DNA from 3 places in the Alloacidobacterium sp. genome. Region 1 is predicted to be linked to each of the others. Evidence: predicted binding sites of a transcription regulator. Region 1 holds the regulator's gene; each other region holds the start of a gene.
The links. The regulator LexA, encoded in region 1, represses DNA repair genes until DNA is damaged. The targets are predictions, from matches to a motif close to CANTTCGCTTTTTATTCGC.
Positions count from the first base shown of each region.

Region 2: VEV40_RS17725 (ATPase domain-containing protein) is a predicted target of LexA. The motif match lies at 6,383-6,401, and genes of this name have one in related genera.
Region 3: VEV40_RS04530 (deoxynucleoside kinase) is a predicted target of LexA. The motif match lies at 5,335-5,353, and genes of this name have one in related genera.

Region 1 is NZ_DASQIX010000003.1:143,609-154,392, forward strand. It holds gene VEV40_RS01150 (S9 family peptidase) at 1-1,735, opposite strand, end outside; gene VEV40_RS01155 (UDP-glucuronic acid decarboxylase family protein) at 1,932-2,918, shown strand; gene VEV40_RS01160 (response regulator) at 3,022-3,405, shown strand; gene VEV40_RS01165 (hypothetical protein) at 3,627-3,830, shown strand; gene VEV40_RS01170 (hypothetical protein) at 3,850-4,350, opposite strand; gene VEV40_RS01175 (hypothetical protein) at 4,280-4,495, opposite strand; gene VEV40_RS01180 (hypothetical protein) at 4,528-4,767, opposite strand; gene VEV40_RS01185 (hypothetical protein) at 4,760-4,921, opposite strand; partial or broken gene VEV40_RS20625 (FlgK family flagellar hook-associated protein) at 5,176-5,979, opposite strand; gene VEV40_RS01200 (sigma-54 dependent transcriptional regulator) at 6,271-7,002, opposite strand; gene VEV40_RS01205 (response regulator transcription factor) at 7,507-8,205, opposite strand; gene lexA (transcriptional repressor LexA) at 8,471-9,070, shown strand; gene trxA (thioredoxin) at 9,118-9,450, opposite strand; gene thrB (homoserine kinase) at 9,713-10,633, opposite strand; gene thrC (threonine synthase) at 10,630-10,784, opposite strand, start outside.
Region 2 is NZ_DASQIX010000100.1:16,950-27,733, forward strand. It holds gene VEV40_RS17675 (HugZ family protein) at 1-383, shown strand, start outside; gene VEV40_RS17680 (DUF2470 domain-containing protein) at 380-529, shown strand; gene VEV40_RS17685 (PRTRC system protein C) at 595-813, shown strand; gene VEV40_RS17690 (hypothetical protein) at 921-1,916, shown strand; gene VEV40_RS17695 (PRTRC system protein B) at 2,007-2,714, shown strand; gene VEV40_RS17700 (PRTRC system ThiF family protein) at 2,716-3,528, shown strand; gene VEV40_RS17705 (PRTRC system protein E) at 3,566-4,078, shown strand; gene VEV40_RS17710 (SOS response-associated peptidase) at 4,130-4,921, opposite strand; gene VEV40_RS17715 (hypothetical protein) at 5,323-5,598, opposite strand; gene VEV40_RS17720 (hypothetical protein) at 5,746-6,030, opposite strand; gene VEV40_RS17725 (ATPase domain-containing protein) at 6,407-6,754, shown strand; gene VEV40_RS17730 (hypothetical protein) at 7,063-7,443, shown strand; gene VEV40_RS17735 (error-prone DNA polymerase) at 7,440-10,784, shown strand, end outside.
Region 3 is NZ_DASQIX010000018.1:16,494-27,277, reverse strand. It holds gene VEV40_RS04555 (DUF4231 domain-containing protein) at 1-325, shown strand, start outside; gene VEV40_RS04550 (toll/interleukin-1 receptor domain-containing protein) at 824-1,885, opposite strand; gene VEV40_RS04545 (PAS domain S-box protein) at 2,078-3,589, opposite strand; gene rpmI (50S ribosomal protein L35) at 3,797-3,994, shown strand; gene rplT (50S ribosomal protein L20) at 4,178-4,549, shown strand; gene VEV40_RS04530 (deoxynucleoside kinase) at 4,666-5,319, opposite strand; gene VEV40_RS04525 (polysaccharide deacetylase family protein) at 5,421-6,134, shown strand; gene hemL (glutamate-1-semialdehyde 2,1-aminomutase) at 6,141-7,463, opposite strand; gene VEV40_RS04515 (hypothetical protein) at 7,538-7,951, opposite strand; gene VEV40_RS04510 (hypothetical protein) at 8,078-8,857, opposite strand; gene VEV40_RS04505 (hypothetical protein) at 8,917-9,210, opposite strand; gene purM (phosphoribosylformylglycinamidine cyclo-ligase) at 9,581-10,639, shown strand; gene purN (phosphoribosylglycinamide formyltransferase) at 10,636-10,784, shown strand, end outside.

The DNA of each region.
Region 1 (10,784 bases):
CCCGCGCCAGGGCCAGAGCCGTGAGGTAGCCGCCATAGCTGCCGCCCCAAACGCCAATATGCGCGGCATCCACATCAGACCGACTCCGCAAATACAGCCCCGCTCCGAGCACGTCGTTAAATTCGCTGGCTCCGGTTGCTCCGTAGTTGACGGCCTCGCGGAATGCTTCGCCATAACCGATGCCGCTACGGTAGTTCACGGAAAGGACGATGTAGCCCTGATTGACCAGATATTGATTCATGCCATAGGCGTTGGAGTAGTACTCCATGTAGTGCCAGCCAAGCAGCATCTGGCGTCTTGACCCTCCGTGAAAGAAGATGACCGCCGGATGCTTATGGCTGTCGGCATCATTTTTGGGCAGGAAGATCTGTCCATGAATGCGCATCCCGTCGGCGGAAGAAAATATTACCTGCTGGGGCACAACAAAATCCGCAGAGGGGAAGGCGGCTGGTTCAGCCTGCGTGGCAAAATCGCTGACATCCCCGTTTGCCCCGATGACTGCTGGACGAAGAGGTACGCGCGCATCGGAATGCAGGATGGCTATGTTCTCTCCATCTCCAGAGAAGACTGGCGAGGTCTCGATTCCATCCCCATGCGTCAATTCGACAATTTTTCCATTTGCAGTATCCAGCTTCCAGATGTGCCTACGGTCAATATCGTTCTGGTTGGACGAATAGGTGATGCTCTTGCCATCGCGGCTTGCAGCAACGCTGTCTACTTCGAAATCGCCGGGCGTCAGTAATTTTGCGGCTTCGTGATTCAACCCAACGGAGTACAAATGCAGCCAGCCATCACCCTCCCAAGGAAAGATGATGGAGCCGGTGCTCGTCCAGTGAAGCTGGCTCTGCCCTTGCGCTTCGTGGAAAACACTGCCCATGCTTTCCTTTGCGCGCCATATCTCGCGGCCTTTGCCGGTGTCTATGTCGGCCACCCGGATTGACCAAGGCAGCCCCGTGCGCTTCGGGCCAAAGATCTCTTCGTGTTTGCTGAACGGGACCCTGACAAAGGCGATGCTCCTGCTGTCCGGCGACCATACCGGATTGCCGTCGTGGTCCGTGCCGGGATCGAGATAACGAAGCGTTTTTGTCGCTGGCGTATACAGGCCGATGAAGGTGTGATCACCACGATCGCTGACGAATGCCAGCTCTTTCCCGTCCGGGGACCAGAGCAACGAAGAGGCTTTGCCACGTGTGTGCAGTATCTGTTCAGGCTTTTCACCAGTGTCTTTCAGCGATATCTCCCATATCTGATCTTTAAGGAGATAAGCCATCTCATCGCCAGTAGGTGAAACCGCAGGTGCTCTACCTGCTGTGAGCTTTCGTGCCTCACCCCCATGTGTTGAAATGACCCAAATCTCCTGATCGACGCCGCCTGTAAGCAGATCGGGGTTGGGAGCCGGCTTTTCTGGAAATTCGAAATCTCCGCCGCGAACATAGACGATGGACTGAGCATCAGGGCTCCATGTAATGTCTCCGATGTCGACACCATCGTCATCGGAGTAATTTGTGAGTTGGCTGGAGCTATATGTCTTTCGGTCCGCGCTGCGCGTAGACACCCATAGGTTACGGCGGCCTTGCAGATCCGTGACCCAGGCAAAGGTTCCTATTGTCGGCGCAGCTGTCAGTTGCGAACTGAACGGCGCGCTCAACGCCTGATCAAGTGTGAAGGTCTGCGCTGAAAGAGATACCGAAACGAGACATGACGACAACAAAACGGCCTTAGCAATAAATGTCATCTTTGTGTTTTCCTCGAAAATTATGAATCATGATATCTGCCGCGTATCACAGCAAGGGAGCTTGAGAAAAATCAGGCATAAATCTCACAGTATCGCGATGCTCCTGCGCTGATGGTTTACCATTAGGAACGAGCCGAGTCTACGCCGCCATCTGGTTGGAGGCGTCCCTCTTCTTAAATCCTCACGAGATTCCAGATTGACTAAACGAGTACTCATCACAGGCGTGGCAGGATTTTTAGGTTCTCATCTTACAGACGCACTTCTCTCCGAGGGCAATTCTGTAGTTGGTATCGATAACCTGAGTACAGGTTCTCTTGAAAATCTGAAGCATCTTCAGTCCGAGCCACGCTTCGACTTTCACCAGCATGATATCTGCGTCCCGTTCGATTTCGACAAGATCGATTACGTCTTCAACTTTGCGTCTCCGGCAAGTCCAGAGGACTACAGCCGCTTGGGGATCGAGACGCTTGAAGTAGGGTCCTCCGGTACGCGTAATGCACTGGAATTGGCGAGCAAGTATGGCGCCAAATTTCTTCATGCTTCCACTTCTGAGTGCTATGGGGATCCTACAATACATCCGCAACCAGAAGAATACTGGGGCAATGTGAATCCAGTAGGCCCACGATCGGTTTACGACGAGGCCAAGCGATTTTCAGAGGCGCTGGTCATGGCATACCATCGCTATCGTAAGGTCGACACAAGACTCGTCCGCATCTTTAACACTTATGGCCCACGGCTCCACGCTGAAGATGGCCGCGTGATTTCCAATTTCATTGTGCAGGCGCTTCAGCGGGATGACTTGACAGTGTATGGTGACGGTAGCCAGACGCGCAGCTTTTGCTATGTTTCCGACGAAATCGACGGATTTCTTCGTCTCGCGCATTCCGACCAACATCTTCCGGTCAACATCGGCAACCCAAGTGAGTGGACCATTCTGGACTGCGCCCGGGCAGTACTTCGAGTCACTGGATCTGCAAGCAGAATCGTCTTCAAGCCTCTGCCAGTTGACGACCCCACGCAGAGGCAACCCGATATAACTCGAGCCAGACAGTTGCTGGGATGGGAGCCGAAGATTGACCTGGAAACCGGCCTGCGGCTTTGTCTTGAGTATTTCCAATCGCGCGTTGCTATGAATATCTCAGCACATGAGAAGACAGAATTCGAGAAAGGACTACGGCGCTGACTCTTGATCGCTTTCAATATGGCTTGTCGCAAAGCCTTGAGCAACCACAATATTGACCAACCGCATCATAGTTATGACAACATTTCTTCATTAAGCATGAGCTATGGCATTTACCGTACTTCTTGTTGACGACAATCCAGTGCAGGCCGCTACTCGACAGGCGATACTGACTTCGGCGGGGAAAAAGGTATCTGTAGCAACAAACGCAAGCCATGCGCTCGCGCTGCTAGAGGATCCCGTATTAGCAGGGAATGTGCGCTTGGTCATCACCGACCATTTGATGCCAGTGATGAATGGCCCACAATTTGTCGCTAAACTACGCGAGCAATTTCCAAACTTAGCAGTTCTGGTTTTGAGCGGTCTGCCCGATGCAGAAATCGAATATGCCGGATTGAACGTTTTTTATCGGCCTAAACCGATTGCTCCGGAAGAGTTGATTCGGCTAACAAAACTGTTCTGCCAGGAGGCCCTGCGCCGGACAGCCTGATTTCTGCCTTATATAAATAACGGCGCGATATCTGCCGTCAATTTCCTTTCCCACTCTTCTGCGCTCCCGGTTTTCTTCTTGCAGCATCATCAAAAATCTATAAAAACTCGTAAATAGCCCCTCAACGCAATCAAAAGCGGACGGAACTCAGGTCTTGCATCTCGTTAGAGTTGAGAGTAATTATTTCTTTTTGTTGTGCCTTGGAGTCCTAGAGCGGGAGAATGAGCAAAAGCAAGCGTCGCTGTCCGAATTGCGGCAATATTGAGATGACCCGCGTGGCACGACGCGGCTTCTTGCAGGAACGTGTTTATTCGAAGATGGGCCTTTACCCATGGGAGTGTCCATTCTGCCGCGAAGTCTTTCTTCTCAAGAGCCGTGGACGCAGCTATCGCAGGTCTAACCCCAATCCGGAAGGACACAAATAAACCCCAGAAGGGATTTTATTTATAAGAGGCTAAACAGGTCTCCATTGTTCTTTTCGAGGATATTGAGGACCTGAGTCAATGCGGCCTGCTGCGTTTCCGCTGTGCTTAGTTGAGTGGAAACCTGCGCGACGTCTGTCTGCATGAGGTTCGTTTGGGCTGAAGTAATCTGTGTTCTCTGGGTCTGGACATAGCTTTGTGCGGCCTGAAGCTGGGTAATCGAATTGTCAATGACAACCCGTTGCTGGCTTACATAGTTCAGGGCGGAATTCAAGGCCGTCGTGTCAGAAATGGCGGTTGTCGAAGCTGTTCCGGATGAGAAATCCGCCACCAGATTGTTCAGCGTTTGCAGGACATTGCTGGTGGGGTCACTGAAAATCTGGCTGCCCGGAACATTGGTCCGAATCTTCTGGCCGTTCGGTGTCATGACATAGGACACGACCGTATCGCCGTTATAGGTGGCTGTGTTCGGCGTTACTGCGGAGTCGAGGGTATACGGCGACGTGCCCCTGGCTTCCCGCAAAAATATACCGGTTCATATAGGTCGTGTTCGCCAGAGAGAGCACCTCATCGCGGATTCCTGAGATCTGCGTAGCAATCGACTTCAGGTCGCTCGCATTGAGAGTCCCATTGTTGCCCTCAGTCGCCAGAGACAGGGCCTGCGTCAACTGTGAAACGACGCTGCTCAGCGTTGAATCCGTTACCTGAGCATTCCGACTGTCGAGTTTTCCGCTTGTGAAAACCTGTCGTCCAGCCTCAACTGCGAACCGAGCAGGGCGTTCTCGCCGACGGCGACAGGATCGTCGCTTAACGAATTGACGCGCGTTCCGCTGGAAATCTCATTCGTCAACTGCTGCTCGATTGCCGAGGTCTGGTCGAGCGATGCTACAGCGCTATTCAGATAAAAGGGATCGAATCGCATCATCTGGTCCTTAGGCAACTGTCGTTTCCACGCCGAGGTTGATGGCCGAGGCCATGACCGTATCGAGAATCGTAAACACCTTTGATGCGGCCTGATATGCCTGCTGCAGATTCTCCAGCGCCGCCTCGTCATTCAGGTTCACGGCAGAGAGTGAGTCGCGCTGCGTCTGCAACTGCGTCAGGGACGCCTGCTGTGCCGTATTCTCGACTGAGACCTGGGAGACTAGTACCGAGGGCCGACACAAAACTAGAATAGTAGTTTGATGGAGTCGTTCCGCCTGCGATTGCCTGGGTCTGTAGCTGAAGCATCGTTTCGAGATTAGTATCGTCAGAAGAACCATTGCCCGCCGCAGCCGCTGCAAATCTCGCGCGGTCTGTGATAGCTAAGGAGATTGTGCTCGCCGCTCCTGACTCAGTTCCGGGAAGGTTAAATACAGGGCCGCCGGCAGCGCCGTTCGCGTCCGAGCCGAGCGCATTCTGGTTGTTCACCGCCGTGCCCAGATCGAAGGCCAGCGTATCCAGAGCTTTGTAACTGGGGAATGTCCTGGTCGCGGACTGTGAGAATGCCCCCAAGTTGTCCGCCTCCACCTGCCAAGATGACGGTAATGTCATTGCCCTGATCGTCGGAGATACGGGTCACTCCTCCCGACACCGAAGTGCTGAGAGAGAACGTCTGGCCCTTTGAAACGAGCAGAACGCCGCTGGAAGTTGTGATGGTCAGGCTGTTGTCTTCCGTCTTGATCTGGTGAATGCCCACCAGCTTTGAAAGCTGCTGCAGGTCATATTGCCGCTGGTCTTCAAGCTGTCAAGCATCGCCACTCCTCGAAGTCTGGGATATCTGGCTGTTCAATTGGGCAATTGCCTGGGTCAGCGAATTCACCTGCGTCACAATCGTTGTGCTCTGCTGGTCAAGCGAACCTTGCTCCGCCGTCGACTGCGATGACGCGGACTGAAAGGAACCAGCCAGAGTAGTGGCCGCATTCAATACAGATTGGCGCAGAGAGATGTCGGCGGGATTCGACTGTAGTTGCGAAAGCGCGCTGAAGAAACCGGAGATACTCGCGCCGATATCGAGCGAAGACGCCGACGCGAAAGCCGAAGTGGCGCTGCTGAAGATGTTCTGCACAGACCGGAGGGCAGATTGCCTCGCATCGGTCCCCTGCTCCAATTGCGTTTGCTGCTGGATTCGCTGCTCCAATATCAGATCACGCTGCGAGGACGGCCCCGTCATGGTCACGCCCTGTCCATAGCTGGTTCCATCGATCGTCACCGGATCGTTCGCCGCCACTCCGGCAACTGGTTCGTGTATCCCGTCATATTGGCGTTCGCCATGTTCTCGGCGGTCAGCTTCAACTCAAGGCTGATAGATTGAGATACTGTTCCAGCGCATCGCTCATTGGGGTTGTTATCTGCATTCGCTCACCTTCACCTGAAATTTGCCGATGGTCAGGACAGAGATACGGTTCCGCTGTTTTCTGTTGCAGACGACGGCCCGAACTTGCGCCCTGAGATTAGAAAATCCTCAGAATGCTCCGGCCTCTTCTCCAAACTCAATTTCATCTATGCCAATCTCCGGCCGATTTTCAGCGAGAATCCATGCGCGTTCAAGCACATGTTCCAGCTCGCGCACATTGCCGGGCCAGCCATATCCTTCCAGCTTTGCCATTGCCGGTTCTTTGATGGACTTCGCCGGGCTGGTTTCCGCCATCGCCGCAAGAAAATGCTGCACCAGCAGAGGCAGGTCTCCCTTATGGGATTGCAGGTCCGGGGTTTTGATAAGGAAAACGGCAAGCCGGTAATAGAGATCAGCGCGAAACGTTCCTTCAGCCGCGAGCTTCGCCAGTGAGCGATGCGTCGCGGCAACGATCCTGACATCGACCCGCACCGGGTCGTTATCGCCCACACGTTGCAGCTCTCCACATTCGACAAAGCGAAGCAGCTTCGCCTGTAGCTGCAGCGGCATCTCGCCGATCTCGTCGAGAAACAATGTCCCGCCCTGTGCTGCTTCAATGCGGCCCACGCGCCCCTGCACGGCACCGGTAAAAGCTTCGCGGGTATGTCCGAAAAGTTCAGTTTCGAGCAGCGCTTCAGGAATTGCGGCGCAGTTCAACGCGACAAACGGACGTGATGAGCGCGCGCTTAACCGGTGCAGGGCCTTCGCCACCATTTCCTTGCCGGTTCCAGTCGGCCCCTGCACCAGCACCGGTGTGCTGCGTTGCGCAACCAGGCGGATACGGCGGCTTACTTCCAGCATTGCCGGATGGTTCCCGATAAACTCCGGCAGTCTGCACAATGGGTCGGGGAACATGCGTTCGCTTGTTGAAGCGAGGTTTTCGAGCGGCGCGGCAGCCTGCGCAGTCGCGCCACTCGATAACTGGCGCGCCATTCCATATTGCACCGTCCTCGTCCTGGGCCTGCCGCAGTGCGAACAGGATCTCGTTCCGGCGGGGACTGCGCGGTGTTTTTTCCGTGTTGGTTCCGTCGACCGTCACGAGATCGGTTGCAGGATAGAGCCGCCCGAAATCTTCAATAAATTCCTGCACTTCAAGATCGGGAAGCCATGAATCGAGAATCACCACCTCGGCCGGAGCGCTGTCCAGATATGCCAGCGCCTCTGCCCCACCGCCAGCTTCCCGAATCGTCCAGTGCAGGCCGGCCAGTGTTTCCCTTACCCGTTGGCGAAAAGAGACATCGGCGCTGGCAAGCACTGCCGTTCGCATCGGGGCCACCGCCTCGCGTTTCATCGGGGGAGACAAAGTCACCATTCAAGATCTCCTTTCTCGGTCATGTTCAGGCGCGCAATCGCATACCCCTGGCCCCGCACCGTTTGGATCAGTGGGTTGGCGCCGGTATCGTTCAGCTTTCGGCGCAAATAATTCACATATACATCCACAATGTTTGTGTTGGCGCTCGTTTTCGCCTCCCAAACGCGCTCAAGCAGATCTGTCCGTGAAATCGATTGCCCACGGCCTTGCAGCAGGCATTCAAGAAGGGCAAATTCCCGATTGGTTAACACCACCGCTACGCCGTCGCGCTTCACTGAGCGATTTATGCGATCCAGCTCAAGATCTGCATACCGCAGCACAAGTCCAGTTTCTCGTTTGCGCCGTGTCAATGCCCGGCAACGAGCGCGCAGCTCCCGCAGGGAAAACGGCTTCTGCATGCAGTCATCAGCCCCCATGTCGAGGCAACGGACCTTTGTGTCCAATTCGATCCTCGCTGTAAGAATCAGAATGGGAATTTCGTCATTGATCGAGCGAATAAACTTGAGGACTTCCGCGCCATCTTTGCGCGGAAGATTGAGATCAAGAATGATCAGATCGGGCGCGTCCGAGGCAAAGATATCGGCTGCTGTTTGACCATCACCCGCAACCATGACTCGATGACCGTCAGCCTCCATGGCTTTCCGTAATAAAACCTGAAGTGCGCGATCGTCTTCCGCAATCAACAAACGCATTCAGTGGCTCCTTGTCGTGTCTCCACCTTCTCCTGTAGCGCAGGTGGAACACAATGCAATCTTGAGCGCAAAATTGCGGAGCGTTCAGAAATGGAAATGACTTGATCGAGCAGTTCCAGAATGGGCAAGTGAGAAATTAAAGCGCGAAACGATCTTGACTCGGATGGCCCTTATCGTGACGGCTATCCGCGCATACAGGAAATAACCCAGTCCAGCCCGCAAAAAGTTGTCTATGATTCGCTTTTTATTCGCTACAATGCGATCTATGGCGGTAACACGAAGGCAAAAGGAAGTGCTGGATTTCATCTCCGGCTTTGAGCAACGCAATGGCTACTCGCCCTCCTTTGAAGAAATTGCACGCGGACTCGACCTCAAATCGCTGGCTACGGTACACAAGCATCTCACTAACCTGGAAAGCAAAGGTCTTCTGCGTCGCGCGCATAATCGCAGCCGCTCAATCGATCTGGTACCGGCCCAGAGTAAAAACGAGCGCTTGATTCCATTGATGGGTACCATTTCCGCAGGATTTCCTCTGGAAACCTCGGAAAATGTCGAAACTATATCTTTCTCCGACCTGATCGGCCGCGACAATGCATTTGCGCTTAGAGTTCGTGGCGATTCGATGCGAGACGAACACATTATTGATGGAGATTATGTATTAGTTGAAAAGACACGCACCGCGCACCAGGGAGACATTGTTGTCGCCCTTGTGAACGGTGCGGAAACCACACTGAAGCGCTACTATCTGGAAGGATCTATGGTTCGTCTGCAGCCATCCAATATCGAAATGGATCCTATTTATGTGCCGGCGGCCCAAGTAGCCATTCAGGCGCGCGTACATGGTCTTCTCAGAAAGTATAGATAGCAAAGCCCGGCTTCCCGCCGGGCTTTTCCCGATTTCAAAACGAATGCTTATCCAATCACGCGGGAAATGCTGCGCGCAATGGTGTCCTTTGGAACATATCCAACAATCTGGTCGGCGACTTTTCCACCTTTGAAGAGCAGTAGCGCTGGAATACCGCGGATTCCATAGCGCATAGGGGTGGCTTGGTTCCGGTCCACGTCCATCTTCATCACCTTCAGCTTGCCACTGTACTCTGAAGCGACCTCATCGACAATCGGCGCCAAAGCCTTGCACGGCCCGCACCATGCCGCCCAGAAATCAACCAGAACAGGCTGATCCGACTGAAGCACCTCCTGCTCAAAACTCGCATCGTTTACTTCTACCACCGCCAGACCTGCCATGCTCCTCCTTCATACCCTTCCGACTCTCTTGAGTCCACAAAGCAACTCATTTGATGATAAATGGTGCGCAAAGGTCGCAACAGGATACGGTTCCGGAGTACTCGAATTGTCTCAAAAAATAAAAGCGCCCGGACTCACGTTATGAGTCACGGGCGCTAGAGCAGCCCTCCCCCAGAACTGCCCACGAAAGCGAAATTAACTGTTTGCATGGCCCGTGTAAAGAAAACTTAGGTAACGCAAAAAGTAACCTTGAATCAGGTAGCTATCTCGTCAGGCGCTCAATCCGGCACAGTGCTGGATTCAGTTGAAGGCCGCATTCCAGTATCTCTATCTGTTCACCATCTGCATGCTTTCGCACAAGTTCTTTTGTGGCATCGTTACCAATGCCCGGCTGCACCAGCAACAGAACGGATGGTCCAGCCCCGCTCAGCGTGACACTAAGGATGTCTCCCTGTCCTGATAGCGGCAGCAGTTTCTTCAAAAGCGAACAAACTTCCGCGCGATAAGGTTGATGTAGTTTGTCCTCAACCGCTGTTGAGAGTAGTTCCCCATATCCGGTGGCGAATGCGGCTGTCAGCAGCGCCACCCGCTGCAGGTTGGCGACTACGTCGGCACGGCTGAACATCTCAGGAACCACCTTGCGCGAGATCGTTGTTGCCAGCGGCTTCAGCGGCATCACGACAAATGCCTGCCATTGGTTGCGAGGCGTCAGCGAAATGGCTTCCACTTCATCGCCATGCCAGCATGCCACGGTAAATCCCCCCAGCCAGCAGGCCGCCGTGTTATCGGGATGGCCTTCTAAACGAGACGCTTCCGCGAGGATACGGCGCCGGTCCCAGCCAAGCCCGCCGAAGTGTGATGCCAGCGCCACACCAGCCAGCCGTGTTGCAGCCGACGAACCGCAGCCCATGCCCAGAGGAATCCCGTTCCGGACTTCGAGCTGCAGCGGTATTTCCGCAGCGTTCTGTTTCTGCAGAACTGTCTTGTAAGTGTGTAGCAGCAGGTTCCGCTCCAGCGCGCCGCACACATCGGCATTGCGTCCGCTCGCGTGAATCGCATAGCGCTCTGCTGGAGCAGCTTCGACCTCAAGATACAACGTCAGCGCAAGGGCAAGCGCATCAAACCCCGGCCCCAGATTGGCCGAAGTCGCCGGCAGTCGCAGATGAAGCCGCTCTTTACTCATCGCCCCGCGGCCCTTTCGAGTTCCTTCAGTACATTGTCCGCTGACGCATCCAGCTCGACCGCATTGCGCCGCGTCAATTCAATCTCAGGACGCAACCCGCCAACCTCATACGCCTTCAGCAGTTCGCCGCGATGGTAAGCGATCGTATAGT
Region 2 (10,784 bases), on a different contig from region 1:
GCAGCCTCTTCGTTGGACAAGCGAATGCCGATGGCGATCCACTTGGAGCCACTCGGGCTACTCTGATCGGCCTTGCCGAACCGGTTCTCAAAACCGAGCTTCAATCGGTTCGAGAAATTTATCTTACACGTCATGAGAATAGTCGGTACTGGGTCGACTTCTCTGACTTCAGTTTTTTCCGGCTCCAACCCGTTGACCTTTATTACATGGGAGGCTTTGGCGTGATGGGATGGGTGGAGGCAAATGAGTACCAGAATGCGGCTCCTGATCCGCTGGCTGGCGGCGCACCCGGCATCCTCGCACACATGAACGCTGACCACGTAGATGCGATGATTCTGCTGGCAGTTCCCATGCTGGAGTTGAGGCAACGGAAGCGGCCATGACTTCAGTCGATCGGCTGGGCTTTACTCTTCGATTGAAAACGAATGAGGGAATGAAAGGCATTCGCATCAACTTCCCCGGCGAGGTAGCGACCCCGATGGAGACGCGGACGGTGCTGGTCGAGATGGTCCGCCAAGCCAGGCAATAGGCGCAATCGGACGAAGAGTTACTCACAACGAATAATCCATATCCGCAATCATTCTGGAGGATGAAATGGCTACCACTACGCTCAAGACCAGCAGCTTGCCTCGTGAATTTGTCTTCAATGGAACACGCATTCCCGACCCGGATCCATGGATGAGCATCGAACAGGTCCGCGACCTTCTTACCCCTTCGTACCCCGACATTGCCACTGCGACGATGACCGGACCGGAGGATACGGGAACGAGCCTGCGCTACACCTTTGCCAGAGCCATCGGGTCGAAGGGGTAAACCGTGCCCCCGTCCGAGATGGCACGAAAAGAGCTGGTGACGCTACTCGCGATGAAGGCGACTGCGCCACCTCCAGAAGCAAAGAAATTACTTGCGAGGCATCTCCAATGCAAAGAATCGATAAGCCTCGCCGGCGCCGTTCGCCAGGCCATGGACCGGTTTGCGAGCGCAGACAGCGTGCCACTCTCGACTCCATCGGAACTCATTCCGCCCCTTGGATAGGTACACTCGCGCGCGCCTTCGGCCAGGCTCTTCCCACGTTCGACAGGGTTCCGACCGAATACAAGCACGAAGTCAACGCGGAGCTGCTTTATGAACTATGTGCTGCTCTGGTCGAGGCAGGCCTGGGCTCCCCAGGCACGTGGCAAGGCTGTGGCGGCGATGCAGTCGTCTTCGCGCGACAGAGCATCATGAACAGTATCGGCCGAGAGCGCGCTGAACTCCTCGGGCGCAACGTGGAGTATCACCTCCAGATGAGCGACGTCTTTGAACGCGACGGTTACGGTTCGAGCCTCGGCAATGGTCAGCTGGCGGTGACGATCGATTGCTGCGGCGCGGGATATCTGAAGATCGGACGAGCACTCTATGAACTGGAGAAACAGGCAGAGGGGTTAGGGGCAGCATTTTATTGGACCCTCATTCACGCGTTGTATCGCGTCATGCGGATCTACGATCACATCGACGCAGTCATGTATGAGGAGATGTTGATCGAGTCTGCGAATCAGGATGAGGAAGAGAATCGCAGTCAATATGAGTTTCCAGAAGTGGAGAAGGCACTCCCGGAGTGCATTCAGAAAACGCTCAATGAGAAGTGGAGCATCGAAAATCGTCGGTTGCTACACGCCCACAACAATGGCCCCCACCGTGCCTGGATAGACCGGCTGAGGAAACTGCAACGACTGTCCGTCTACGCGTTGAACAGTCGCGGGAGCCTCTCGAAGACCGCTATTACGATGGCCCTCCGCTCCCATCGTTACTTGTTGCCTTCAAGGAAAGAGATGCCATTACTGCCTGTTTCGACGAGGAGGGTCAACACATGCTCGAAGGCTCGCCGGAGCCGACACTCAGTGTCGTCTTTTCTCCGAAGAAGGCCGACGAAGTGAAACACGCCATCCGTGTCATCGAGCGTTTTATTGCATTCAACACCGAGCTCTTTGAACTTGTGGAGGAGTTCCAGGAATGGGAGAAAGAACATGCAAGTTCAGATAGCCATCGGGGAGAACCATCGCTTCGAGTTGCGTGAAGCGTTGCTGGTCTATCACGGGAATCAGACAACGTTCATTACGAAGCACGAGGTTATAACGCAGCAGAACACGGCGCCTGCTCTCGGACCGGCGCAACCGCTCACCCTCGCATTTGTCGAGTCGCTCGTTCGATCGCTTGGGGGCGGAGCCGCAGCCGAGGTTTTCCCCGAGAATATCCTCGCCAGAAGTGATCGCATGATTGCCTGGTGGACGCCGGCTCAGCGCCGTCAGATGTTTTATCAGCACTCCGAGGGAAAGGCGGATCAATTGAACGGGCGCATCTTCCCGCAGCCTCCTTTGGTGTGGCGGGCCGCTGACGGTCAATTGAAGATACGCGCTCTCACTGAGAACAAGCGTCCCCAGGTACAGACGAAGCTCGCTGTCGCCCCCTACTGGAACCTCTCGGACTGCGGCACGGTCTGCACAGGATCGATGCGGTGTCCGGGAAACGCATCTGTTGCCGCCATATCCGATTGGGAGCGGGCGTTCTACGAGAGTGCCTTTACACATGCCAATGGCGGCCGCCTTACGCACCACAAGGGCGGATTCGTGGGGCTCTGGAGCGAACTAACAGGAAAGCGGGCGCTCTTCCCTTTGAAGACGCTCATCGTCCTTCCGCAGACACTCGCCCAGTTCGTGCGTGATGAAAGGAGTTGAAATGCGCGTCGAGCACTCACTGCCACCTGGCTTCCTAGCCCGTCGAGCGGTCCGCGTGCTGGTAGTGGGAGCAGGCGGAACCGGCAGCGCCGTCCTCATGGGCCTGCCGTATTTGCATCAGGCGATGCGCGTGTGGGGACATCCTTACGGGCTCCAGGTCTCGATCATGGATGCCGACACCGTGTCTGAAACGAACTGTGTCCGCCAGCCATTCTCTGCCTCAGACATTGGCCAGAACAAAGCCATAGTGCTCATCAACCGAATCAATTTGTTCTGGGGGACGAAGTGGTCAGCCGAACCTAGTCTCTTCACCGACCGCACACTGCGTCCATCGCATCACGAGAATCCGGATCTGCTCATCGGTTGCGTCGATACCCGCGCCGCACGAAAGGTAATCGACCGGGCAGTCACGCGGCCGCTGCACACAACGACCTACTGGCTCGACATTGGCAACAACGCAGCGAGCGGGCAATACATCCTCGGACAGCCGCTAAACTCGCGAAATCGGCGTGCGGCCGCCAGACTACGCACGGTCAGTGAGCTATATCCCGAGATCGTCGACGCTACGGCTGGCGAGGATCCATTGCCGAGCTGCTCTGCCATCGAAGCCCTCGATCGGCAAGAGCCATTCATCAACCAGACTCTTGCAGCGAGCGCGCTCGCCATGCTGGCGCGGCTCTTCCGGTATGGAAAGCTCAATCATCACGGAGCCTTTTTCAGCGCCGAGACAGGGCGCATAAGTGCTCTGCCGGTCGATCCCGAAATGTGGACGAAGGTCAGGAGACGCAATCGTCGGCTCCGTGCAACAGCGTAGACAATCATCTATATCATCCGCCCTCAATCGAATGCCCATGTTTCAGCAACTCGTTCCACTCCTGCGCCAGAGGTCTATCCTCATGACGGTCACTTCTCTCGAAGAAGATCAGATTCGCGTCAATGTCCTGCCAAAGAAGCTGGCTGATAGCGAAAACGCAGCTCTTACCACTCCGATGAGCTTCACCGGAACCGCGGCCGAACTCGACTCCCAACTGCCTGATGCCCTTGTCAGCTTCGTCGCCAGTCATCTGGAATTGAAGAACACGCTCGACCGCACCAAAGAGGAAATGGCCGCAGCAGCAAAGGCCGCCCAGGATGAAGCACGAAATAAATCGAAGACCGCTAAGAAGTCAGTTCCGGTCCAAGCGCCTGTGAAGAAGGACGAGCAGAAAGCACCAGAGCCGCCGAAGGTGCGTGGCCTTTTCGATAAGCCCGCTGCATGCGCGAGCGCCACTCCTTCAGCCAATTCAGATGAAGAGGCGGAGATTCTTGCGGAAATAAAAGAGGATGAGGAGACGGAAGAAGAGGAAGAGGCACGTATCGCCTAAAAGCTCTCTTTTGCCCTCCCACATCTCGTCGCGTGAGTGTAGCGATTGGATTCAAAAGATGCTGAGTTGATCGCCTTCATCTGACTTAGGTTTCCGCTTTGCTTTCTCGGTGGCTCCATGTTTCTTGGAAGGTTTCTCTTCTTCCACTGGGTTTACCGGCTGGCAGAGCGAGGCATCATTGTTCTTCACATTATTCAGCCTTCGATCGACTCGCCATGCTTTCATCTTGTCCGAATCGAATGGCCGGATAAGATCGATGGGTAGGCGATTGGGGTCGCCGGTCTCGAGCCAGCGCTGATAGTCCTGGCGCTTGATGATGACCGGCATGCGATCATGGCCGGTCTTTTCGACCAGCAATTCGTTTGGCTCAGTAGTGATCACGGCGAAGCTATCCATCTGCGACTGACCATCGGGTGAGTACCAATGTCGCCATAGGCCAGCCAAAGCGAACAGTTGATCATCCTTCATAGCGAACATCCATGGCAGTTTTGTCTTCGGATCGGGGCGCTGCCACTCGATAAAGGAATCCACCGGGACAAGACAACGCCGTTTCAGAAACGATTCACGCCATATATTGCTTTCGAGCAATCGATCGCCTCGGGCAAGGATCGTGTCGATGCTCATTTTCTTTGGATCGGTTACGTACGGTGGGAGGAACTTCCAGAACATCATCGATATGGTGCAGGTGCCGAACTCCTCATCCCAAACAATGACGGGCTGCATCGAGCCGGGAGAAGCGTTGTAATCCGACGCAAATTCAAGAGCCAGACCATCAACATTGCCGAGTTGAAAGGCCTCCGCGATGCGCTGCTTATCGGCCCTCCGCTGATATCGACCGCACATTTCATAAGCCTATATTTCTGGCCTGTTTTCCCACAATTTGTACGCACCCTTCCACACTACAAAATGTTTGGAAGGCTCCCAATTTCATCAAGATCGCGAGTAGTATTCAAAGCAACGGAAGAGAGATCTTCCAGAAGAAGAGAGCATACGAGGGATCGTCAAGAGAACCGGCAACGGGACTCGTCAGGCACTCGGGAGACTGAATGCTTACAGATGAAACTGAGAAAGCTCTTGCGACGGATGTGATAACGGAACAGCACGGGAAAAGCGGGCGCAAGTTCGCAGGTCCCGACGAATTCCGGGATGACGATGTCGTGATCTGGTTTCCGAACCAGGTCTTCAAAAATCGGAATGGCAGAGGGCGATGTCTCGAAAGGGATTTCGCCCTTTCGCTTTTGGTCCTAATCCTGCTTGCAATGCGGGCAGTGGCGTGCGTGACTCAACAGAGCTTCAAATGCATTGGTGATTCGTGACTTCAGGTATCCCTCATCATCACCGCTCGAGACGCCCTTCAGCACATCACGAGAAATTCTCAGATAGTCCAACGCAAGACGATTTCCGGTATCACAGAAGTTCAACTTGTTGTCAGAGGTGATGTGGTCCTTCAGTTCCATGCGCGTCATCGTAATGCTGCCGAAATGCGAAACGCCAGTGAACTGTTCGTTCACTGGCGCCACAATTCAGTAGCCCCCCAAGTGCTACTCAATGATGGAACCGTAGCTGTTGGGCTTTCCTTTTGAAACTCCTCTTTGGTTTTCTTGCCGCATCAACTTGTAATCAGCAAATGGTTACCCGGCGAAAAAGAGCTAAAGGCTCCATCCCTATCACTTCGGTCCGTCTTCATCTTTTGGTTGATACCAGGGTTCGCGTCTCTGTGGAAACAGCCTTTCCCGTTTCGACACCAGGGAGGCCATGACTCGGCTGGCTAGGAATGTGGCATATTCGATCTCTTTATCGAGTTCGGGGTTAGAACTTGTGTTTTCAAATGTTGCCGGCCACTTCGCTGTGCGAATTGCCAAGATGAGACAGGTAGCGATCAACAGTGACGGTCCCAATTTGGGCCAATCCGTGGAAATGTTGTAGCCGCCGATCTCAGGCTCAGATGGCATGTTTTGTCTTCCGCGCCCACACTTCAAAATCGCTAGATAGTCTGCCCTTGAATATCTCCGCTGGAAGGTAGCGCCGACGCTCGCCACACAATGGACAGGTATGGATAATCCATGAGTCAGGCATCGTCTGCACCGGGGCAGCTATGTTCTCTCGACAGCGCTTATAGGTAATGACGAAATCGTAGATCTGTTGTGGAGGTCCATGGAACACGCTATCCATAATAGCGAAGAAAAGGAGAAAATAATTAAACAATATAGTGTCACACATAAGTAATTTGTATTCAGTTAGATATAGCAATATTGCCCAGTATTAGATGCAGCTCATCTCCTTGACAAGAGGTAAGCGCGTAGAGCGAAGATAAGGCGAACAAGCTTTATGCCTTCTGCCACATTATTACGTGCTCAGATCGAAGCTGCCCTGGCAGACCGAATTCCTTCAGCACTGACTCCAGCACCGCGATTGGTTAGGCCGGTTTCCTCAACGGGTGTTGAGGAAACCGACACACTCATTGGAAGTGGTTTTCCAGTCGGCGCCATCACGGAGCTGGTAGGTCCCGAATCCTCGGGCCGTACCTCGCTGGCACTCTCCTTTATTGCGCAGATGACGAAGGCAGGAAAGGTCTGCGCCTGGGTCGATGTGTCGAACACATTGCATCCCGAATCTGCCGCAGCTTCGGGTATTGATCTGTCACGGCTTCTCTGGGTCCGATGTGGCGTAGAATAACAGCGTCAGTTCAATCGACACATGCCTTCAGTCTTCCTGACAAATACCTGATTCCACCATCAATCAAGAAAGGTTTGCACGGTGGCGGATTCGGCACTCACCCGCGCAATGAAGTCAAAGGCCTCTCCAGCGCAGTCAGTGATTTATTGCAATCGCAAACCCTGGCTCCACGTTGCGCGGAACCGCAGCGTAAGGAAAGACCTGAAACGGTAGTTTTCGAACCGTGTGCGAAGACACGAATGCCAAAACAAGGCGCAAGATTGCTTCCTTTGAGCAAGCCTTTATCTCGCATCGATCAGGCACTCCGAGTGACCGATCTTCTCCTGCAGGCCGGAGGCTTCAGTGCGGTTGTGCTGGATATGGGCAGCATCGCCCCTGAGCATACTTCGCGCGTTCCATTGGCAACGTGGTTTCGCTATCGAGCCGCGGCTGAGCAAACGCAGGCAAGCATCGTCCTTCTTACGCAACACTCCTGCGCGAAGAGCAGCGGAGAACTTTTGCTGCGATTCCAACCTGGGATGGCGCGCCGTGATGAACCCACGGTATGCACTGGCATCACGCATTCACTGGAATTGACACGCCGGCGCTTCTCGCAAACTCCGACGAATGTACTTCCTCTACGCAAGCCCCCTCAGAGAGAAACGGTCGCGAACTGGCGCAGCCGGACCACATGGGCAGGTGGAGCATGACAAAGCATGCTGAACTGTATGCCTGCCTCTATGCCAGGGAATTTCCCGCGCAGGCGCTCCTGCGCTTGAAACCGGATCTTACTGGAAAACCATGTGTCGTCATGGCCGGCGATCCGCCATTGCAGCAGGTATGTTCGCTGAACAAGAACGCGCATACACTCGGGGTTGCTTACGGCATGACCCAGGTTGAGGTAGATACCTTTCCCTCTGCAATTGTCCTCGAGCGTTCCCTGAATACTGAAGAGCTAACCAGAACGATTCTCCTTGAGTGCGCAGGCGGATTCTCGCCCCGAGTGGAAGATTGCAGCATCGATGGCACTTTCCTTTGCGTTATTGATATCGCCGGAACAAGAAGTTTGTTCGGGCCGCCCGAACCTCTGGCACAGAATCTCCTTACCCGCGTGAAAACGCTGGGAGTATCAGCCTGCATAGCTGTCAGCAGCAACTTTCATGCAGCGATTGCAATCGCCAAAGGTTTATCCGCCAAACGCGCTATCAAGGTTGTTCCTAACGGCGAAGAATGCGCAGCGCTTGCGGGACTCCCACTCCATGTCCTCGATCTCACGGAAAAGCAGGCCGAGACTTTCTCCTTGTGGGGAATTCATACCTTGGGAATGCTTGCGGCATTGCCTGAGAAAGAGCTGATCTCACGCATGGGCCAAGCTGGCAAACGTCTTCGTCAGCTGGCCTGTGGCGAGTTGTCCCATTTGTTTCAACCAGTCGAGCCTGTCTTCACTCTCGAAGAACAGATGGAGCTTGATTCTCCGGTCGAATTGCTCGATGCCTTGCTCTTTGTCGTGAATGTAATGCTGGAGCAGCTCATCTTTCGCGCCACTGCGCGCATCCTTGCACTCGCGTCCGTGACGATTGTGCTGAAGCTCGAAGCTGGCAGAACTCATTCGCGCACGGTTCGGCCTGCCAAGCCAACCAACGATAAACAGTCCTGGATCAAACTGCTGCATCTCGATCTCGAAGCTCATCCGCCATCAGCAGCAATCCTTGCGCTGACTCTAACAGCAGAATCCGGCCGCACGAGCAAAGTGCAACTTGGATTGTTTTCCCCGCAGCTGCCGGAACCATCACGGTTGGATGTAACACTCGCGCGTATTCGCGCCATCGTTGGTGACGAAAACGTCGGGCAGGCAGTACTCGACGACACGCATGCCGCGGAAGGGTTTCACCTCGAACCGTTCACGGTTCCAACCACTACACCTGTAGAGACAGCAAAGACCGGGTTATCTTCCGCGCTGCGTCAGCTTCGTCCTGCAGAGCCCGTTGCCGTCACGCTGCAGACTGGATCTCCGAAATCATTTACTTTTCGCGAGCGCCGATATCTGGTGGAACGGGCCTATGGTCCATGGCTGACTGCGGGCGAATGGTGGAATCCCTCGCTCTGGGACTGCGAACACTGGGACCTGATCGCACGCTCCCACGATGGTTTAATGCTTAGCTGCTGTCTCGTACACGACCTTATGCAGGAACAGTGGCAGATGGTCGCTTTGTATGACTGGCAGTATGTCGAGCTGCATGCAAATAGCGCTTTCAGCTTTCTGCAAGCTGCTTCGTCGCCGGAGAATCTGGTGGAACGCGCCATCGAGCTCAACATGCCGGCAATGGCGCTGCTCGATCACAATGGTATCTATGGCTCGGCACGATTCCACACCAGCGCAAAACTAAATGGTCTCAAGGCGCATGTCGGAGCCGAAGTCGCGGTTTCGAGTTTCGGACTACGCCTCAAGCCACCGCCATGGTTGCCGAACCAATTTCCAGATGAGCCAGCACGCCTGCCTCTGCTCTGTGAATCGCGCGAAGGTTATCAGAATCTCTGTCAGCTCATCACGCAGTTCAAAATGCGTGAGAGCACCAAGAATGATGGTGCGGCAACTACCGATGACCTGAAGCAATACTCATCCGGGCTGGTCTGCCTCACAGGTGGAGATGAAGGACCACTGGCAGCTGCATTGGCTCGTGGCGGCGAAGAAGCCGGGCGCGCGACGGTCGAAAATCTCACCCGCATCTTCGGTTACAACAATGTCTATGTCAAACTGCAAAGGCATCAGGAGCGTGCCGAGGAATGGCGGAATCAAACTGCGATTCGCATTGCCCGGTCTCTGAATCTTCCGATCATCGCAACCAATGGCGTTAAGTATGCGGCCAGGTATGACCGTGAGATTCAGGACCTTTTTACTGCCATCCATCATCACGTGCCGCTCGATCAGGCCGGACGTCTGCTCGCCGTCAACAGTGAGCGCTATCTGCGAACTGCTAGCAAAATGGTGGCGCCCTTTCATGACTTTCCAGAAGCAGTCGAGCGGACGGCTGATCTTTCCTCCCGCTTGAAATTTGAACTCGACGATCTCGGCTACCAATTCCCGCACTATCCCGTGCCCGACGGGGAAACGATGGACAGCTTTCTGCGCAAACGCGTCGCCGATGGTATTCAGCATCGCTACGGGCAAAAGAATCGCTCACTCTTCGAACGTGCGAAAAAGCAGGTCGAACATGAGCTGGCGCTGATCAAGAAGCTCGGTTTTGCCGGATACTTTCTCATCGTCTGGGACATCGTCGCGTACTGCAAGCGTAACGGCATTCTGGTCCAGGGACGCGGCAGTGCCGCCAATTCGGCTGTTTGCTACGCACTCGAAATTACCGCCGTTGACCCCATCGGGATGGACCTGCTCTTTGAACGTTTTCTGAGCGAGAGCAGAGGTGAGTGGCCAGACATCGATCTTGACCTGCCATCCGGTGACAAACGCGAGCAGACAATTCAGTACGTTTATCAGAGATACGGCGAACTTGGCGCGCCCATGACCGCCAATGTAAGCACCTATCGGCAGAAATCTGCGGCACGTGAAGTTGGTAAAGCACTCGGTTTCGATGAGGAATCTTTAGGGCGGTTATCGAAGCTGGCCGGTCAATGGGAGTGGCGCGGCAAGACCGACGCGATGGCGCATTCGTTCATGAATGCAGGCTTCGATATTCAACATCCACGCGTCGCCAAATACCTTGAGCTTTCCATGCGGATACAGGACTTGCCGCGCAATCTCTCGCAGCATTCCGGCGGCATGGTGATCTGCCAGGGACAGTTGAATCGCGTCGTGCCACTTGAACGCGCCCGCATGGATGGACGCTCAGTCGTTCAGTGGGACAAGGAAGACTGCGCCTGTCTCGGCCTGATCAAGGTCGATCTACTCGGCCTCGGCATGATGGCGGTGCTACACGACTGCCTCGAATTGATGCCGCGCTACTACGGGGAGACTGTTGACCTGGCGAACCTGCCTCAGGATGAGGAAGTCTATCGCGTACTGCAGGAGGCCGACACTGTCGGCATGTTTCAGGTC
Region 3 (10,784 bases), on a different contig from region 1:
CACAGTCAGGGTCTACATCCCGGTGACCACCGGCATTCTCGGCATGCTGATTACGATCCTCGAAGGCATCCTGCACCTGAACCAGTATCAGCAGACCTGGACCAACTACCGCGCAACGTCCGAGGCGCTCAAGCACGAGAAGTTCCTGTACATCGCTCATGCCGGTTCGTACGCCACGGTGTCAGACCCGGATGCGTTGTTGGCCGAGCGCGTCGAAGGCCTGGTTTCGCAGGAGAACTCGCAGTGGACTTCAGTCCAGCAGCAGTCGGCAAAACAGCAGGCTAAACCAGGTACCGATGATGGCGGATATGGTGTTCCAAGATGACAGGTAAACCTCGTGCCTACACTACCCGAAATTTATGCGCGCAAGAAAGAAGCTAGCGGTCAAGTTAGCGCTCAAACGCGAAGTTTAGCATTGGGTCTGCTCGCACTTACATGGGTCCTTCTTACTGCACATGATGAACCTCTGCGGTCAATGGCGGCTAATGTAAATCCGTATCTGATCCTCTGGCTCGCTGCCATTTCTATACTTGTCATCATGTGCGATCTCTTACAATACGTGGCTATAACGAGCATGGCTAATGCTGCTTACAAGCGAGCAGAAGCTTCACAAGCAAAGATGAGTCAGTACGATAACAAGTCCTTCGCATATAAGGCTCAAGCAACGTTGTATTATGCCAAATTCTGGATTCTTGCAGTAGGTGCCATCTTGCTCTTAGTTATCTTCATTCAACTTCTCTCGCCAATCAGGCCACCTAGTCAGTCATCAAGACACTGGTTTCCGCTCTGATTAATGTTTATTTTATTTCTAGGATGAGGCTAGCTACTGCCCGCGCACAAACTCAAGCTGGTGTGAATTGGCCGGGCGCTGCGCATAGGTGTTTTCGATCAGCACGTTGAGTGTTCCATTGCGGCTGGGGAAAATGGTCAGCGAGGCGACACGACCCTTTTCCTGTCCGGTGGCATCGCTCAACATGCTCCATGTCGCCTTAGCCTTTCTGCCGTCGAAGACAGCGTCCTGTGTACCCCAGTCGCAGTTAGAAGGGCGGCACAAGCCCCAGGCGTGGATGGCGAGCTGATCGCCTTCGCCGGAGATGTCAAGCTCGACAATCGCGTTGTGTCCATCGGCTTCATGGTTCGTCCATCGGCCGTTGAGAGCGCGCGCCCCACGTTCGGTAAAAGGGTGTTTCAGCACAAAGAAAAGGATGAGTGCGGCGACCACAATCGCGAGTATGATCAGGCCAGCGGACAGTCGTGAACCCGGCTTCATTGGCCCTTGTGCGGTTTCAGGCGCAGAGTGGAGCGGAGGCAACTGCACAGGCACGGCGGCGTGGACCGGCTCGGCTTCCAGCGCAGGGTGTAGTGGCGGCAGCTGGACGGGTACGGCGGCGTGGACTGGCTCGGCTTCCGCCGCCTTCGACGCGTTTACGTACTGCGCCAGTGCCTTGATAAGCAGCTCCACGTCTGAGTTCCAGCGGGCGTGCGTCAGCTCAACGCTGTTGCGGTAGGCCAGATCTTTCAGATTGTCCGGAAGCTGATCGGCGTGCGGCATGTGCGCGTCGTGCACCAGCACGGGAATGACGGCGATGTTCCGCTTCAGCGCCGAGGCGATTTCGAGCCGGACGTAATCATTTTCGTTGTCGAGGCGGCGCGCGCCGTCCGATCCGGCGATGGTCGCCCAGGTTGGCCCAATAATGGCGAGCTGCACGCCACAAGAGGCCACGTTATCATCGATGGCCTTGCGAAAATCCGTTCCCGGGTCGATGCCCGATACATCCATGAAAACCGCGTCGTTGCCGAAAGCCCGTGTCAGGTCGTCAAAGAGCCGTCCAGCCTCGCCTTCGGTGTCGTCACGGCGATAGCTGATAAAGATGGCGTGCGCCACAGTGTCCCCCTGTTTTTTCTGCGAAGCAGAATCATAGGGGGTGATGGGAGTTAGGGCAAGGCGATTTCACTGGCCTGATGCGGATTTGATCTCTTATCGGGCCCACCCGCTCGTAGCTAAATCCATGAAAAGGCGTGGTGCTCTGCCAGAATTGTCCAATTTCTCACGGGTTGTTGTGCTTTTGAGCCCTTTTCAGTCGGCGCCAGAGCGCAAGGCAGGAATAGCAAAAGGAATGAAAATAGTGATTGTTGTTCCACTGCGCTCTTTCTCGGTGCTGCTGGAGACAGAGATCTCGCCTCCGCGCTTCTCCACAAGCTGTTTTGCGACCCAGAGACCGATGCCGGTTCCCATGTCGCCCTTCGTGGTGAAGAATGGCTCGAATATCTTTTCCAGGTGCTCCTGCCCGATTCCAGTGCCGCTGTCGCGAATGACCATGTGAACCCCGTCACCTTTGGATCTGGTGAGCTCTCGAGTAGAGATATGGAGCAGCCCTCCTCCTTTCATCGCATCTATGGCATTGGTAATGATATTGGAGATGACCTGGAGCATCTCGCCCTTGCCTATCGCAATCTTCCGGACATCATTGAATCGCGTGTCCACTGAAATCGATGAAGCATGCAATCTGGAGTTGTAAACGGTCAACACGTTCTCTACCAGATCATGCAGATAAAGTTCCGTGGGCGAGTTCGAGTCACGATAATAGCCCAACGTCTGTTTCGCAATGTGGGTAACCCGTTCCAGTTCCCCTTCTGCGATACGCAGGAGATTGTAGGCTTTGCCTTCTGCGGGGCTGCATTCCCGCGCCAGGTAGATCAGGTTCATTAGCGATTCGAGAGGATTGTTGATCTCGTGAGCGATTGCGCTGGCCATTCGCCCAGTGGCTGCAAGCTTCTCAGACTGGATCAAAAGCCGCTCAATTCGTTTGCGGTCCGAAATATCCCGCGCAACCTTTGAGGCGCCAATTACCTTGCCCAATTCGTCGCGGATGGGTGAGATCGTGACTGACACCTCGATGAACTCGCCATTTTTCTTTTTCCGTGTTGTTTCGTAATGATCGATCCGCTGTCCCGCTCTCAGCTTCCGCAGGAGTTCATCTTCTTCGTAGTACAGCTCTTCAGGAATGAGCCGCAAAATAGGCTGGCCAATCATCTCGTCAGCGGTATATCCAAACATGCGGCATGCCCCTTCATTCCAGGTCCTCACAATGCCATTCAGATCCTTGCTGATAATGGCATCATCCGCGGAATCCACAATCGCAGCCAGCATGAAAAGGCTCTCGTCGTTTCTTCGCTGGTCCGAAATGTCGCGGGCGATGTTTGAAGCGCCGATGACATGCCCTTCTGCATCTTTGACCGGCGAGATGGTAACGGAAACAGGAAACCTTTCACCGCTCTTCTTCAGCCCCGTAGTCTCGAAGTGATCGATATGGCTGCCGTCCCGCAGTTTGGAACGAATTTGATCCCCCTCATAGTGCAATTCCGGCGGAATGAGCCGGCGAATGGACTGGCCGACAATTTCTTCCGGCTCATATCCGAATACGCGAGTCGCGGCTTTGTTCCAGGTGATAATCGTCCCGTTCAAATCCCCGCTGATGATGGGATCGTCGGAGGAGTCGACGATCGCGGCGAGGTGAAAACGAGGATCGAAGGCACTTTGTTTAATCTCTTTTGTGCCTTTCTCCCGGATGTAACGGACAGATTGCAAAGCTCATAACTCCAATTCGGTATCTGGTGGCGTCATGGCGGAATTTGACGCTTAGGAAGTACGATGCCGATTGAACTTCGAATGATTTCTACCCGGGAGCCATCGCATCGCAAGGCACCTTCATCCGGCAACGCATGGGTAGCGCTTAACACCTCAATCCCGTATACTGGTTGATGTTGTATCTACTGTTTTTCTAAGCAGGAAACCATGCCCAAATTGAAGACACACAGGGGCGCGGCCAAGCGCTTCAAAAAGACTGGTACCGGCAAAATCAAGCGCGGGCAGTCGAAGATGCGCCACATCCTTACGTCGAAGGAGACCAAGACCAAGCGCAAGCTCGCACAGAGCGCACTGGTTTCGGACGCCGACCACGCGAAGGTGGCCCGCATGATTCCATACGCCTGAGTCTGAAATTGCCGGAATCCGGCAATTTCAAGGTCTCCCGGTAAAGCGTTCCGATTGGAGGCCCCGGCCAGCAAAGGCCGAGCGATTCAGGATTGACAAGCGAGTGAAGAGGTTAAAGCCCGGAATTTCCGAGCCTCCTGCCTCCAGCCGCATAACGAAAGACGCAAAAGGAGAACCAAGGCAATGCCCCGCGTAAAACGTGGAACCAAACGCAGTGACCGCCGCAAGAAAATCCTGAAAAGGGCGAGCGGTTATTTCCTCACAAAATCGAAGCTGTACCAGGCAGCTCAGGAAGCCGTTGAACGCGGCCTCAAGTTTGCCTACAGCGGTCGCCGCCAGAAGAAGCGCCAGTATCGCTCCCTCTGGATCGTTCGTATCAATGCAGCCGCCAAGCAGAACGGCATCAGCTACTCGCAGCTGATCAACGGCCTCAAGAAGGCCGGCGTAGAGCTCGACCGCAAGATCCTCGCTGACATCGCCGTGAATGATGCGCAGGGCTTCACCGCTCTGGTAGAGCAGGCGAAGGCCGCTCTGGGGAATGCTGCCGCAGCGTAGTCGAGTTTCTTAGTTTAGTAAAAGGGAGCGCGAATTTCGCGCTCCTTTTTATTTTGCTCAAAGCTTTTGTGCGGAGCCGTAAAAACAGATCCCTCGCGTTGCTCAGGATGACAAATCTAGCGGGAATCGGCATTCTCGCCAAGCGGCAGAAAATACTGCGTACCCTTGATCGGCTCAGACAGCCGCTTCATCAGCAGTTTCAGGTCTTTGTTGTTGTTGACGAAGTCGATGTCCGAAGTATTCACAATCAGCAAATCGCTGGCCGAGTAGTGAAAGAAGAAATGCTCGTAGGCCGCGGCGATTTGCTCGATATAGGCATCGCTGATGGCGCGCTCGCCGGCGGCTCCTTTGCGTTTGAGGCGCTGCTTCAGTACGTCCGGAGTGGCCTGAAGGTAGATGACAAGATCAGGAGCGGGTAATTGCTCATGGAACATTTGGTAGTAACGGTTGTATAGCGCCAGCTCTGCGTCGCTGAGATTGACATAAGCAAAGAGCTTGTCTTTTTCAAAAATGTAATCAGCCACGACAGGCTCGTCGGCATTCTTGGCTTGCCGTAACTGCTCATAGCGTTCAGCGAGAAACCACATCTGTGAGGCAAACGCCATTCCCGGCTCTGCGCCATAGAAACGGTCGAGAAACGGATTGTTCTCCGGCTCGACGATGTGCTTGGCGTGTAGAGTCCGGGCCAGATGCTGCGCGAGAGACGATTTACCGACGCGAATCGGCCCTTCAACGGCGATATATCGAGGCTGCTCAAAAAGCTTGGCCATCACACTAGCTCACAGGCGAATAAAATACGAAACTATCATGCTTCCATGCTGGAGCGCCAGCGGCAGGTTCCAGAACTGGCAACAGGCTAAACTGAATCCACATGCTTGCCACGCTAGCCACTGCAGGAGCCGCGGCCACACTGGCTGCGGGCGGATATGCTTATGCCGCCATGTGGCCCACTTCCCAGATTTTTGGCCGGGCGATTGTCGGCGGCCTCGATCCAGGCGAATTTGCCCTTACCTATGACGATGGGCCAAATGATCCCTGGACGCTGCAATTGCTGGATGTACTGGGCCGCCATAACGTTCGCGCCACCTTCTTTCTGATCGGACGCTTCGTGCGCCAGCGTCCGGAGATTGCCCGCGCGATTCGCGCTGCGGGACATCTTGTCGGCAACCATACCATGAGTCATCCGATGCTTTTGTTTCAGTCTCCCCAAAAGGTGCGCGAAGAATTAGCTGGCTGCAACGCCGCGATCGAAGATGCCTTGGGCGAGCCGGTGCGATATTTTCGTCCGCCTCACGGCGCGCGGCGGCCGGATGTGCTGCGCGCGGCACGGGAACTGGGGCTGGCTCCTGTGCTGTGGAATGCGATGGGCTATGACTGGAAGCCGACGACCGCGGAACAGGTGCTCGAGAATTTGCAGCGTGGGATCAAGCGCAACCGGCGGCGAGGCATGGGGTCGAACCTTCTGCTGCATGACGGTGGGCAGGCCGGGATCGGGCAGGATCGCAGTCATTCTGTGGCAGCTACGGCCCGGTTGCTGGAAGGTGAGAACCAGGTTCGGTATGTGACTGTGGATGCCTGGGGCTGAACTCCGCTAATTCCCCGCTTCACGAACCGCAGCAAACGCCTCCCTTGCAGCAGCAATTGTCGCAGCGATGTCATTCATTGTGTGGGCCGCGCTCATGAACGCAGCCTCGTACTGCGAGGGCGGCAGCCAGACGCCCTGGTCGAGCATGGCGCGATGGAAGCAACCAAATGCCGCTGTATCGGAAGTCGAGGCAGACTCGAAATCGGTCACGCTGTTAGCAGTAAAGAACCAGGTGAACATTGCGCCTACGCGATTCATAGTGACTGGCACACCTGCTTTTACTGCTTCGGCGGCCACGCCGTCTGCTACAGCAGCGCTCAACGATTCGAGCTTGGCATAGACTTCGCTCTGATGTTCTTTCAAATAGCCGACCATCGCGATGCCTGCGGCCATAGCCAGCGGGTTTCCGCTAAGAGTCCCAGCCTGATAAACGGGGCCGAGCGGTGACAGCATGTCCATGATTTCCGCGCGTGCGCCAAAGGCGCCGCAGGGCAGTCCGCCTCCGATGATCTTGCCGAGCGTGGTCATGTCAGGCTGGATGCCATAGAGCTCCTGAGCACCGCCATAGGCGACGCGGAAGCCGGTCATTACTTCGTCGAAAATGAGCAGCGCGTGTTCCTGCTTCGTGATGTCACGGAGCGATTCGAGGTAATCAAGCTCCGGCGGAACGCAGCCCATGTTGCCGACGACCGGCTCAAGGATAATGCATGCGATCTGGTCGCGATGTGCGGCGAAAGCCGCTTCCACGGCGGAGATGTCATTGAAAGGCAAGGCGAGGGTAAAGTGCACAATCTCGTCAGGCACCCCGGCGGATCCTGGGATGCCGAAGGTTGCTACACCCGATCCGGCCTTCACCAACAGGCCGTCGGAATGGCCGTGATAGCAGCCTTCAAATTTGATGATGTAATCGCGCTTGGTGAAGGCGCGAGCCAGCCGGATGGCAGACATGGTGGCTTCCGTTCCGGAGCTGACGAAGCGTAGTTTTTCAATCGACGGATACGCCTCAACGACAAGCTCGGCGAGATCGCCTTCCGTCGGAGTGGAAGCGCCGAAGCTGGCGCTGTTGGCCGCCGCCTGTTGTATGGCTTCGACCACCGGCGGAAAAGCATGGCCAAGAATCATTGGCCCCCATGAGCCGAAATAGTCGATGTAGCGATTGCCGTCCGCGTCCCACAGATACGCCCCCTCGCCCTTGACCGCGAATGGAGGATTGCCGCCGACTGCGCGAAAGGCGCGCACGGGCGAATCAACGCCACCGGGAAAAAGCTGCTCTGCGCGGTGCTGGAGTTCGGCGGAACGATGGAGTTGGCGCTTCAGGGAAACAGGCATAACAGTTCAGTATAGAGCGCAGCAAAAAGCCTTCCGTTGAAGGAAGGCTTCTGTGTCTTGGATTCTTGCCCGGATTAAAGCGCTTCAGCCAAACGCGGCAGCAGGCCGGCATGGCTGGTTTCATAGAGGGCCAGCAATCGCCGCGTCATCAGGTAATAAGAAGAAGCTGCCTGATGGATGTAGAAGGGCGCGCGGATTTGCGAGCGGCGAACGATCATATCAATACGGAGACGGAAGATAGCGCGCTTGAGTTGCACTGCATCGTGACGCATGCGCTCGGTGACGATCACGCCTTCTTCAAAATTCCAGCGCTGCACATATGCGGCGAGCGCGATCAACAGATCGGCGTTAGCCCACATGCGGAGAAGTCCCTCCTTGCCGCCGATCAGTCCCCACAGATGTTCCGGCTCAAGCTGCAGTTGGTTTGCCTTGGGTTGCAGATTGTCGAGCGCTACGATCTCAAGGCCGCGTGAGTGCATGGGTTGCATGCGAGACAACAGGTCTTCCCACGTAGTTGAACGGAGGCGACTGGCGCAGGTCTGTAAATAAACAAGACCGCCAGCGAGAAGAACCAGGAATGAGATCAGTAACAAAATAACCATCGTGGCCAGCTCTCAGCGTAAATTTTGAGCACTGCTAACCTGGGTAGAATCGTATTGAACTTTTGCATGTAAGGCAACAAGATATTTTTGCATTTCTTCCGGTAGTTCCCGCCGTTCCGGTTCCGGCAGCCAGAAGGCTGCGATCCAGTAAATCACGGCGCCGATGTAGGCGAGTGTGCGAACATGCTCAAGTGTTTTAAAATCTTGCAGATGAGCGGTCCCGTAATAGCTGTGGGCAACATCGACCATGGCCGAAATCAGGGCCCAGGCGGTGAGTCCCTGCCCCAGACGCATAACATGATTTTTCCATACTAGGCCCAGCTTCTGTGCGGAGAACATAGTTACAAGGAACAATTCACAGAAAATAAGGCTGGTAAACAGATACGCCCGAATTCCCCAGGCATCGATGGTCTTGGGAACCGACGGATGCACTGCGAAAGTGAGCCCTGCTGCGATAAACGCTCCCACTATTCCGGAAATCAAGAAGCTGGCGCGCGCGTCCCGCACCCATGTACCGGTAGGCCGCAATACAACGCGCGCAACTTCGATGATCAGAGCGACCTGCAACAAGAAATCAAATGCAAATGTGATCCAATAGACCGTCGCATATAAATGAGGGTCATATCGTATCACCAGGAAGCCGATGATATTTTCAACGACGTAGTACCCAATCAGCGTAGTGAATACAGGAAACTGCTGCCATCGTCTGTAAAGGAGCAGGACGACGAACAGAATAAAAGTGCCTGCGAAGCTCGCTGCCCACAATGCGTTGTCCAACAGCGACACTTTCATACAGGCATCTTACGCGGACTGACCTTCATTCGAAGAAAAAAATCAGACAGTCTTGCAACTCATCCAATGACTTGACCAATCGGGCTGGGCATGCCGCCACCGGGGCCGAACTCTAAGTCAGATCTCTGACCGATAGGACTCGGCATACCGCCGCCAGGACCGAACTCTAAGTCAGCTTTCTGGCCAATAGGACTCGGCATACCGCCGCCGGGGCCGAACGCGATGCTGGTCTTCTGACCAATGGGACTGGGCATACCGCCGCCGGGGCCTGCACTAGTAGCGGCAACGAGAGGCAGGGCAGCGAAAGACAGAATGGTCGCGGCGAGAACGGCAGAACGGGAAAAACTCAACATAAGAAAGGCTCCAAGCGCAGGTGCGCTGCATTCAGCGTATCTGGTGGATGTACTTACGCGAAATATTTTCTTCAAATTTCTTGCATTTCACTGAAAAATGTGCATTTCTTACAATCGAGCTTCTTTGGCTGGTGGCTAAACGCAAAAGCAGTCCTAATTTCTTATTCCAAAAGTCTCGGTGCGAACGCTCCATGGTTTCGGAATATTTTCAGATGACTTGGAACGCTAGTCAGCCATGCGGTTTGTGCCTTTGCATCAAAAGCCAAAATCGAAGAAAGGAAGTAGCTTAGATGGGATGAGCGCTCCTGGCCGCGCTGCAATGCTAAACTGACACTTTCCAACCTCAATTCCTAACGAAAACGGAAATGCTTTGTCAGACGAAAAATCCAGCATCCCAAAATCTCCGGTGACCTATGCCGACGCCGGGGTCGATATCACCAGCGGCGACCGCGCCAAACAGCGAATCAAATATCTGGCCCAGAAGACGTTCACCCGGAACGTGTTGAGCGAAATCGGCGGCTTCGGCGGTCTTTTCAAACTGGATATGACGAAATATCAGCAACCTGTGCTGGTTTCAAGCGCCGACGGCGTCGGGACCAAACTTAAAGTTGCCTTCGAGCTGGGAGTTCACCACACCGTGGGCGCCGATCTGGTGAACCACTGCGTCAACGACATTGCTGTGCAGGGGGCTGTCCCGCTGTTCTTCCTCGACTACCTGGCGACCGGACGCCTTGATGGAGCCGTGACCGAAAAGATCGTAAGCGGGCTGGCCGATGCCTGCCGCGCTAATGGTTGCGTGCTGATCGGCGGCGAGACCGCCCAGATGCCCGGCTTCTATTCCGACGGCGAATACGACCTCGCGGGTTTCATCGTCGGCGTCGTTGAGCGGGAGAAGATCATTACCGGCGCGAAAACTCAGACCGGCGATGTGCTCATCGGGCTACCCTCGACCGGGCTGCATACGAACGGCTATTCGCTGGCTCGCAAGCTGTTTTTCGAAGTCGCCGGATACAAAGCCGAGCAGTATGTGAATGCGCTCAAGGAAAAAGCCGGCGCAGCGCTGATGAAGACGCACCGCAGCTACCTGAACGTCATCAAGAAGCTCACGGCAAGCGACTACGTCAACGGCATAGCACATATCACCGGTGGCGGCATTACCGAAAACCTCCCGCGCATTCTGCCGAAGAACATTTCCGCCATCATTGAACTGGGCAGTTGGTCGGTGTTGCCCATCTTTGAACATCTGCGAGAGCTCGGCAGCGTCTCGCAAGACGAGATGCTGCGCACCTTCAACATGGGTATTGGCCTGATTGCAGTCGTTCCGGCGGAGAAGTTCAAGCGGGTGAAGTCGATGCTGGAGCGCGCCAACGAAAAGTTCTATGTGATCGGACGCACGGTGAAGGGCGACCGCAAGGTGGTCTATCAGTGAGCGAGCACCAGCGGCTCGGGATTTTGCTTTCAGGACGCGGGTCGAATTTTCTTGCCATCGCCGATGCCATTGCATCGGGCAAACTTGCCGGAGCCAAAATTGTAGTCGTCATCTCAAATAAGGCCGACGCGCCCGGACTCGCAGC